DNA from 3 places in the Streptomyces sp. NPDC002884 genome. Region 2 is predicted to be linked to each of the others. Evidence: riboswitches for the same ligand, from Rfam matches in the RefSeq annotation. Region 2 holds a riboswitch; each other region holds the start of a gene.
What was found. A riboswitch is a leader RNA that binds a small molecule or an ion and turns the genes downstream of it on or off. The one in region 2 is predicted to bind cobalamin.
Positions count from the first base shown of each region.

Region 1: another riboswitch for cobalamin. It lies ahead of ABT070_RS27560 (cobalamin biosynthesis protein); the one in region 2 lies ahead of ABT070_RS07985 (CbtB domain-containing protein).
Region 3: another riboswitch for cobalamin. It lies ahead of metE (5-methyltetrahydropteroyltriglutamate--homocysteine S-methyltransferase); the one in region 2 lies ahead of ABT070_RS07985 (CbtB domain-containing protein).

Region 1 is NZ_JBEOVB010000015.1:150,013-153,276, forward strand. Features, by position in the region: gene ABT070_RS27555 (cobyric acid synthase) at 1-956, opposite strand, end outside; gene ABT070_RS27560 (cobalamin biosynthesis protein) at 953-1,942, opposite strand; cobalamin riboswitch at 2,041-2,193, opposite strand; gene ABT070_RS27565 (hypothetical protein) at 2,315-2,536, opposite strand; gene ABT070_RS27570 (inorganic phosphate transporter) at 2,571-3,264, opposite strand, start outside.
Region 2 is NZ_JBEOVB010000003.1:134,087-137,350, reverse strand. Features, by position in the region: gene ABT070_RS07990 (enoyl-CoA hydratase/isomerase family protein) at 1-1,025, shown strand, start outside; cobalamin riboswitch at 1,096-1,249, shown strand; gene ABT070_RS07985 (CbtB domain-containing protein) at 1,285-1,506, shown strand; gene ABT070_RS07980 (CbtA family protein) at 1,531-2,292, shown strand; gene solA (N-methyl-L-tryptophan oxidase) at 2,644-3,264, shown strand, end outside.
Region 3 is NZ_JBEOVB010000003.1:379,486-382,749, forward strand. Features, by position in the region: gene ABT070_RS09050 (ATP-binding protein) at 1-243, opposite strand, end outside; partial or broken gene ABT070_RS09055 (STAS domain-containing protein) at 361-766, shown strand; partial or broken gene ABT070_RS09060 (3-hydroxyacyl-CoA dehydrogenase family protein) at 856-1,035, shown strand; cobalamin riboswitch at 1,155-1,391, shown strand; gene metE (5-methyltetrahydropteroyltriglutamate--homocysteine S-methyltransferase) at 1,557-3,264, shown strand, end outside.

The DNA of each region.
Region 1 (3,264 bases), on a different contig from region 2:
CGCAGCCACTCCAGGGCGCGCACGGTCCCCCGGGTCCCCGGAATCACCACCAGGTCGGCGTCGGCCAGCTCCTCGGGCCGGTCCACGAACCGCACGACGACGCCGGGTTCGGCGGCCAGCGCGTCCACGTCCGTGAAGTTGGACATGAGGGGGACGGCGCACACGGCGACCCGCAGCACGTCCTCGCCGACGGGCGGGGCGGTGTTCGACTCCCGCACGGTTCCCCGCAGCGAGACCCTCAGCCCGTCCTCCTCGTCGATCCCGAGCCCGTGCCGGAACGGCAGCACGCCGTACGTCCGCCGCCCGGTGAGCCCGTGCAGCATGTCCAGGCCCGGCTCCAGCAGGGAGACGTCCCCCCGGAACTTGTTGACCAGGAACCCGGCGACCAGCTCCTGGTCCTTCGGCGAGAGCAGGGCGACGGTGCCGAAGAAGGAGGCGAAGACACCGCCGCGGTCGATGTCGCCGACGACGAGCACGGGCAGCCGCGCGCCCCGCGCGATCCCCATGTTCACGATGTCGGTCCGCCGCAGATTGATCTCGGCCGGACTGCCCGCCCCCTCACAGATCACCGCGTCATACGTGCCCCGCAACTCGGCGAGGCAGTCGAGAACGGTTCCGAGGAGTTTCTGCTGCCGTCCCCCGTGATAGCCACGGGCACTCATCTCGCCCACCGGCTTGCCGAGCAGCACGACCTGGCTGCTCTGTTCACCGCCCGGCTTGAGCAGCACGGGGTTCATCAGCGCGGTCGGCTCCACCCGGCAGGCCTGGGCCTGCATGGCCTGGGCCCGCCCGATCTCGGCGCCCTCCGTCGTCACGAACGAGTTGAGGGACATGTTCTGTGCCTTGAAGGGCGCGACCTTCACCCCCTGCCGCACCAGCCACCGGCAGATCCCGGCCGTGACGACGCTCTTGCCGGCGTCGGAGGTGGTGCCGGCGACGAGGAGTCCCCCGCTCATGAAGTACGCCCCTTCGGCCGGTTGCTCCGGTTGCTCTGGTTCCTCGCGACGAAGCTCGTGGCGACGGCGCGCGCGGCGACGGTCACGCCGAGCGCGAGCAGACCGACGCGGCGGGAGAGCCACGCGGCACGTTCGATGTCCCGGGCGACGACGGGCCGCCCGGCCGCGCCGTTCAGCACGGGCCGGTGCTCGACCCGCCCGGCGTACGACAGGGTGCCGCCCAGCCGCACCCCGAGGGCGCCCGCGAACGAGGCCTCCACCGGACCGGCGTTGGGGCTCGGATGCTTGCGGGCGTCGGCCCGCCAGGCCCGCAGGGCGCCCCGGGGATCGTCCCCCGCGACGGCGGCGAGCGCGGCGGTCAGCCGGGCTCCCGGCCAGCCGGCGACGTCGTCGAGGCGCGCGGCGGCCCAGCCGTACCGCAGATACCTCGGCGACCGGTGACCGACCATGGCGTCCAGGGTGTTGACGGCCCGGAACCCGACCAGGCCCGGCACCCCGCCCACGGCACCCCACACCAGTGCCCCCACGACGGCGTCGGAGGTGTTCTCGGCGACGGACTCCACGACGGCCCGGGCGATCCCGTCGGCGTCCAGCGCGTGCGGATCCCGCCCGCACAGATGCGGCAGCCGCTCCCGGGCGGCCTCGATGTCCCCCGCTTCGAGCGCCCGCCCGATGACCCGGGCCTCCCGGACCAGGGAACTGCCCCCGATCACGGCCCAGGTGGCGGCGGAGACCAGAGCGACGGAAGCGGCGGGGGAACGGCGTACGGCCTGTTCGGCGACGGCTCCCAGGGCCACGACCCCGCCCGCGCACACGACGGCGTGGAGGGCGCCCTGTCCCCGGTGGTCCCGCCACAGCAGTCGCTCGACGGCACCGGCGGCCCGCCCGAACGCGGCGACCGGATGCCCTCGGCGCGGATCGCCGAGCAGCAGGTCGCCCAGAAGGCCGGTGGCGGCGCCGTACGCGTAGAGGCGATCGGCACGCATCGGCTCAGCCGGCCGTGGGGTCGGGGAGCGACCTGGTGGTGTACCTCAACGGCCGAGCGAGCATGGCGATATGTCCTCACTCAGGGTGTCCACGCCCTGGTTCGACGAGACCGGCGGCGAGAGTTCCTGGCTCCCGGGGGTTTCTACCCCGGTGACAGTGGCGGGACCGCGCCGGATTCACACCGGCTTCCTCTTCTGCCGCCGTACATGGCTCGGGCAGTCCACCACGGCCCGCAAGACCCGTCAACTTGCTGTTGACCTGCGAGGCTGGAGTGTGCAGAACCCCACACAGGACCGGTCGGCGTGGCCACGAACGCCGAGGGGTGCGGGACGGTGATCCGTCCCGCACCCCTCGGGTGTTCGGATGGTGCGTCAGGCGACGATCAGTGAGATCCCGTACGCCACCGCCGCCGCGCAGGCCGCGAAGCAGGCGTACGCGCCGGTCACCGCGAGGGTGGCCGAGTCGCCCTGCGCCGTGGCGCGTTCCTGCCGCGACAGGCCCATGATCCCGAGGGTGAACAGGGCGACGAGGCCTACGGTGATCACGAGGCTGACACCGAAGACGGAGCCCAGGGCTGCCCAGTCGATCTTCATGCTGCTTCTCTTCCTTCGTACCGGGTGCGCGGGCTCAGACGGCCGCGGCCGGGGGAGCGGCGGGGGTCGCGGGCTCTGTGGCCGGGGCGGGGATCGTGGCCGTCAGGTCCGTCGTGCGGCCGGCCGTGAGGTCCTCGGCCAGGGTGCCCGTGGGCGGCGGGGTGACGGCGGCGATCGCCGTCGTGACGACGCCCGCGGGCTCCTCGGGCTCGTTGACGTTCGAGGCGTCGACGACCTCGCGCCGGGAGACCTTCCAGATGGCCGCGCTGGAGGCGATCAGGAAGACCGCCACGAGGGCCGTGCCCCAGTCGCCCAGACCGGTGACGGCCTCGGCGAGCGCGCCCACCAGGGCCGCGGCCGGGAGCGTCAGGCCCCATGCGACGAACATCCGGGTCGCCGTCGACCAGCGGACCACCCCGCCCTTGCGGCCCAGTCCGGCGCCCATCACGGCACCGGAGACCGAGTGGGTGGTGGAGAGGGAGAAGCCGAGGTGCGAGGAGGCCAGGATGACCGTGGCCGCGCTGGTCTGGGCGGCGAAGCCCTGCTGCGGCTGGAGGTCGGTCAGGCCCTTGCCCATGGTGCGGATGATCCGCCAGCCGCCGAGGTAGGTGCCGAGCGCGATGGCCAGGCCGGCGGAGAGGATGACCCAGGTGGGCGGGTCGGAGTCGGGGGCCACGGCACCGCCGGCCACCAGGGCCAGGGTGATGATGCCCATCGTCTTCTGCGCG
Region 2 (3,264 bases):
ACATCACGCTCAACCGGCCGAGGGCCATCAACGCCCTCAACCACACGATGGTGCGCCGGATCGACGACGCGCTGAGCGCGTGGGAGCGCGACCCGGCCGTCGAGACCGTCGTCATCTCCGGGGCGGGGGAGCGCGGGCTGTGCGCGGGCGGCGACATCCGCGCCGTCCACGACGACGCCCGCGACGCCGACGGCGCCGCCTCGGCCGCCTTCTGGCGCGACGAGTACCGCCTCAACGCCCGCATCGCCCGCTACCCCAAGCCCTACGTCGCCGTGATGGACGGCATCGTGATGGGCGGCGGGGTCGGCGTCTCCGCGCACGGCGGTGTCCGGGTGGTCACCGAGCGGTCGAGGATCGCGATGCCCGAGACCGGCATCGGTTTCGTGCCGGACGTCGGCGGCACTCACCTGCTCGCCCGCGCCCCGGGCGCACTGGGCACCCATCTCGCCCTGACGGGCGCCCGGATCGGCGCCGGGGACGCGGTGCTGTGCGGGCTCGCCGACCACTACGTACCGTCCGTGTCGCTCCGTCGGTTCGTCGACGACCTCTCCGGTCTGCCCGTCCAGGCAGCCCTGGACCGTCATGTACGGCCCTTGCCGGCCGGGGAGCTGGCGGGCCACCGGGCGTGGATCGACAGCTGCTGCGCGGCCGACACCGTCGAGGAGATCGTCCGACGGCTGTTCGCCCACGGCGACCCGGCGGCGAAGGAGACCGCGGAGACCCTGCTGGCCAAGTCGCCCACCGCGCTCAAGGTCACCCTGGCCGCCGTGCGCCGCGCCGGGCGGCTCGGCGTGCTGGAGCGGGTGCTGGAGCAGGAGTACCGCGTCTCCTGCGCGGCCCTGACCACGCCCGACCTGGTCGAGGGCATCAGGGCCCAGGTCATCGACAAGGACCGCGACCCGCGTTGGTCGCCGGCCACTCTCGCCGAGGTCACGGCGGCCGATGTGGAGCGTTTCTTCACCCCGCTCGGCGAGCGTGAACTCCGGCTTCCCGGGCCCGATATGGCCACGGAGGCGGCCCGGTGACCGCAACCGGGGCGGTGATCCGGGCCACTTGGCCGTGGAGAGGGCAATCACGCCAGGTGGGGCGGTATTGGCCAGCGGCCCGACACGCGGTACCGTCGCTCTGATATTTGACGACGGCGAGACGGAAGCCGGTGAGAATCCGGCACGGTCGCGCCACTGTGGACGGTGTACCCCGAAGGGGCGCACCGCGAGTCAGACCCGTGGCCGTCGTCATGTGCACCACCGAGATGGGACGCGAACTCCCAGAGGAGGTCTTGCCATGGCGCAGCATGTCGCCCAGCCGACTACCAGCACGCCCGTCGTACCCGCCAAGTTGCCGCTGAAGGACATCGCCCCCTGGGCCGTCTTCTTCGGCGTCCTGATGCTGGTCCTGCTCTACTTCGTCGGCGCGGAGCAAGGCGCGACCGCCGTCGTCTCCGGCGAGGACGTTCACGAGTGGGTGCACGACGCCCGCCACCTGCTCGGCTTCCCCTGCCACTGACCCGAGGGGAACCCCAGCACACCCATGAACTCCGCAACGGTAAGAAACCTGCTCGTGCGGGGCATGCTCGCCGGCCTCGGCGCCGGCGTGCTCGCCCTGATCGTCGCCTACTTCCTCGGTGAGCCGAACGTCGACAGCGCGATCGGCTTCGAGGAGTCCCATGCCGCGGGCCACGAGCACCACGAGGTGGAACTCGTCTCCCGCAGCCTCCAGTCCACCGCCGGCCTCGCCACCGGCGTGCTGATCTACGGGGTGGCCTTCGGCGGCATCGCCGCCCTCGCCTTCTGCTTCGCCCTCGGCCGCGTCGGCCGGTTCACCCCGCGGGCCACGGCCCTTCTGCTGTCGGGGACCGCCCTGCTCGCCGTGTACGTCGTGCCGTTCCTGAAGTACCCGGCCAATCCGCCCGCGGTCGGCGACGGCGACACCATCGGCAAGCGGACCACCCTGTACTTCCTGATGATGGTGCTCGGCGTGCTGCTCGCGGTCGCCGCGGTGATCCTGGGCAAGCGGCTCGCACCGAGGCTGGGCACCTGGAACGCCACCGTCGCAGCCGTCCTCGGCTTCGTGCTCGTCATCGGGCTGGCCTACGAGTTCCTGCCGACCGTCAACGAGGTGCCGAGCGACTTCCCCGCGACCCTGCTGTGGCGGTTCCGCCTGTCCGCCCTCGCCATGCAGCTCACGCTCTGGGCGGGCTTCGGCCTCGTCTTCGGCGAACTGGCCGAACGGCTGCTGCACCCCAAGCCCGCCACGGTGACCGCGGGCACGCCGGTGGCCGCCCCGCAGTGACCTGACCGGCATCACGACCCGACGAGAGGGCCCACGGAACCGTTCCGGGGGCCCTCCCGCGTTCGCGAGCCCGCCGGACCGGCGGCCGGTGAAACTGCCGGGACGAACATCCGACCGGCCGCCGGTACACGGCAACTGCCTCCGGCCCCGCCGTCACTCCCGCCGGTACACGGCAGCCGCCCCCGGCCTCGCCGTCACTCCCCGCCGGTTCGCGCCGCTCGCCGCCGACCCCGTCGCGTCGGGGGTCCCGGTCCTCCTGACATCCGAGGACCCGGTCGCCCGTACGATCGAGTCCGCCGGCATGGCCCGCGTTCCGCTCGTGGGCACCGGCCGGATCCCCGGGGAGGGACTGTGATCGCCGTAGTCGGCGCCGGACTCATGGGCGCGGCCACCGCCTGGCAACTGGCCCGCAGGGGCCACGAGGTCACGCTCGTCGAGGCGTACGACGTCGGCCACCGGCACGGCAGCTCGCACGGGAGCTCACGGATCTTCCGGAGGGCGTACGCCGACCCCTTCTACGTACGGCTGACCGGACAGGCGTACGAGCAGTGGCGGGAGCTGGAGGACGACAGCTCGACCCCCTTGCTGCGCACGACCGGTGGGCTCGACATGGGCGAGGACCACGACCCGAAGGTGATCGCCGGTCTCCTCGCCGCGGCCGGAGTGCCGCACGAACTCCTCGGCGCGGAAGCCGCCGCGGAGCGCTGGCCGTACATCCGCATCACCGGTCCGGTGCTCCACCACCCCGACGCGGGCGTGGTCCACGCCGACGAGACCGTCGGGGCCTGCGTACGGCGGGCGATCGAGCACGGGGCGCGGGCGATCATCGGCACCCGCGTCACCGGCATCGACGTCCGGGGGAGCGGGAAGGCGCGGCTGCACACCGACGACGGCCGCGAGATCGTCGCCGACACGGTGGTGGTCGCGGCCGGCGCGTGGCTGCCCGAGCTCGGACTGCCCGTCGCCCTGCCA
Region 3 (3,264 bases), 250 kb from region 2:
CTGGGTGAGGTCCCTCGCGCGGGCTGGCACGGGCAGGCGATGGTGGGCATGGGCCCGGTCGAGGAAGGCGATGGCGTGATGGCGGGCGTCCGCGATGCAGCCGTCGTCCGCGCCCAGGGCGAAGCCCGCGCGCACCAGATGCCCGTTCGGCCCGTTACGGCCGTCACCGCCGGACTGGGATTCCTCCACGTTTCTCGCCCTCACTCCCCCGTTCACGTGCGCCGGTACCCGCGATCGCGCCATGCATGCCACGGGGGTGCCGTTCGGCACAGCCGCGGGGTGCATGCCGCCGCGGTGGTGGGGCAGAATCTTCGGCGCACGCCCGGACCCGGGGCCGGCCCGAACACAGTCGAGGAGACGGTGAGCGACATCGAGAACGCGGACCGGCGAGGCAGCCTGTCCGTCGCGCATCGCGTGGTCGACGGCGTGCGAGTCCTGACCGTGCGGGGCGAGATCGACCACGACGTCAAGGACGTCCTCAGCGAAGCCCTGCTGTGCGAGGACGGCGCGGTGCCTCCCCTGCGGGTCGTGGCGGACCTCGCCGGCGTCACCTTCATGGACTCCAAGCGGCATCAACGTCTTCCTCGCCGCGCACCGGCAGGTGAGCGGCGCGCACGGCGGCTGGCTGCGCATCGCCGCCGCGCAGGAGCCCGTCCTGCACGTCCTGCGGCTGGTCGGCGTCGACGTCCTCCTCGCCTGTCACCCCACCACCGAGCAGGCCCTGAACCCCGAACCGGCATCACGTCACACGGCTGATCCGGCCTGAGGGCGGTACAGCGTCGGCTCACTCGACACGAAGTACCGGGTACGGCACGAACGTGGTGCTGTTCTGGTCGATCCGCAACGGCCGGCCGAGGGGCGTCGCGGCACGCGGACCTGATCGGCCCGGACACCGTCGCCGCCATCGCCGAGTCCCTGTACGACGAGTTCAGGGAACCGCTCTACGCACCACCCCCACTGCTGCGACGGATGGTGGAAGCGGGGCGGCTGGGCCGCAAGAGCGGCCGGGGATTCCACGTGTACGGCCAAGGCTGAGCGTCCTGGCGCGAGCGGGGCGTTTCCCGCTCCCGGCGTATTCCAAGCATGCCGAACGCGTGTTCCACCTCACCACCCGAATGCCGGGCGGGATCCGCCGCGCCGCAGAGCCGCCCCGTAGGCTGGCGGGCGCAGCTGGTTCGCCCCGTCCGCCAGGCGGGATGCGTCGCAAGAGGGAACCCGGTGGGAATCCGGGACTGCCCCGCAGCGGTGAACGGGAACGACCGCCGTCATACGCACTGGACCCACGAACAGGGTCTGGGAAGCGACGGTCAGTAGGTGTCCCGTCTCGTACGAACTCCGTACGACGAGACGTGCCCGTGAGTCCGAAGACCTGCCCGTTGCCCACGCACGAACCACTCGTGCGCGGAGATCCCGGTGACCTCGTGGGCGGGTCGGCGTACATATCAGGCGGACGACCGCGCTGTGCCGCGCGAGGTCGGATCCGTCCGGTCCGTCACCCCTTCGCGCTCGCGTCCCGTCCCGGGATTCCAGGGAGATATCTCGCGAAGGAGATTTCCGTGACAGCGAAGTCCGCAGCCGCGGCGGCACGGGCCACCGTGTACGGCTACCCCCGTCAGGGCCCGAACCGGGAACTGAAGAAGGCCATCGAGGGCTACTGGAAGGGCCGCGTCGGCGCCGACGCCCTCCGCACCACCGCCGCCGAACTGCGCGCCGCCAACTGGCGGCAGCTCGCCGACGCCGGCATCGACGAGGTCCCGACCGGCGACTTCTCGTACTACGACCACGTCCTGGACACCACCGTCATGGTCGGCGCGATCCCCGGACGCCACCGCGACGCCGTCGCCGCCGACCCGCTGAACGGCTACTTCGCCATGGCACGCGGCACCCAGGACGTCGCACCGCTCGAGATGACGAAGTGGTTCGACACCAACTACCACTATCTGGTGCCCGAGTTGGGCCCGGACACGGTCTTCACGGCCGATCCGGCCAAGCAGGTCGCCGAGCTCCGGGAAGCCCTCGCCCTCGGGCTGGACGCCCGCCCGGTGCTGGTCGGCCCGGTCACCTACCTGCTGCTCGCCAAGCCCGCCCCGGGCGTGCCCGCGGACTTCGAGCCGCTCACCCTGCTCGACCGCCTGCTGCCGGTGTACGCCGAGGTCCTCGCCGACCTGCGCGCGGCCGGCGCCGGGTGGGTACAGCTGGACGAGCCCGCCCTCGTCCAGGACCGCACCCCGGCCGAACTGGACGCCGCCGCCCGCGCCTACCGTGCACTCGGGGCGCTCACCGACCGGCCCCGGCTCCTGGTCGCCTCCTACTTCGACCGGCTCGGCGACGCCCTGCCGGTCCTGGCCAAGGCTCCCGTCGACGGACTCGCCCTGGACTTCACCGACGCCGCGGCCGCCAACCTCGACGCCCTCGCCGCCGTGGGCGGTCTGCCGGGCAAGCGGCTGATCGCCGGCGTCGTCAACGGCCGCAACGTGTGGATCAACGATCTGGAGAAGTCCCTCGCCACCCTCGGCACCCTGCTCGGGCTGGCCGACCGGGTCGACGTGGCCGCCTCCTGCTCCCTGCTCCACGTGCCCCTCGACACGGCCCTGGAGCAGGACATCGCGCCGCAGACCCGGCGCTGGCTGGCCTTCGCCCGCCAGAAGACCGCCGAGATCGTCGCCCTCGCCGAGGGCCTGTCCCTCGGCACCGACGCGATCACGGGCGAACTGGCCGCGAACCGGGCCGATCTCGCCGCCCGGACCGTATCCCCCCTCACCCACGACCCGGCCGTCCGCGCCCGCGCCGCCGCGGTCGGGGACACCGACGCCCGCCGCTCCCAGCCGTACGCCGAGCGGGCCGCGGCCCAGCGCGCCCACCTCGGCCTGCCCCTGCTGCCGACCACCACCATCGGCTCCTTCCCGCAGACCGGCGAACTGCGCACCGCCCGCGCCGACCTGCGGGCCGGCCGCATCGACACCGGCGGCTACGAGGAGCGCATCAAGGCCGAGATCCAGGAGGTCGTCTCCTTCCAGGAGAAGGCCGGCCTGGACGTCCTCGTGCACGGCGAGGCCGAACGCAACGACATGGTCCAGTACTTCGCCGAACAGCTCACCGGATACCTGGCCACGGAGCACGGCTGGGTGCAGTCCTACGGCACCCGCTACGTCCGCCCGCCGATCCTGGCCGGTGACATCTCCCGCCCCGAACCGATGACCGTGCGCTGGACGACGTACGCCCAGTCCCTCACCGACCGCCCGGTCAAGGGCATGCTCACCGGTC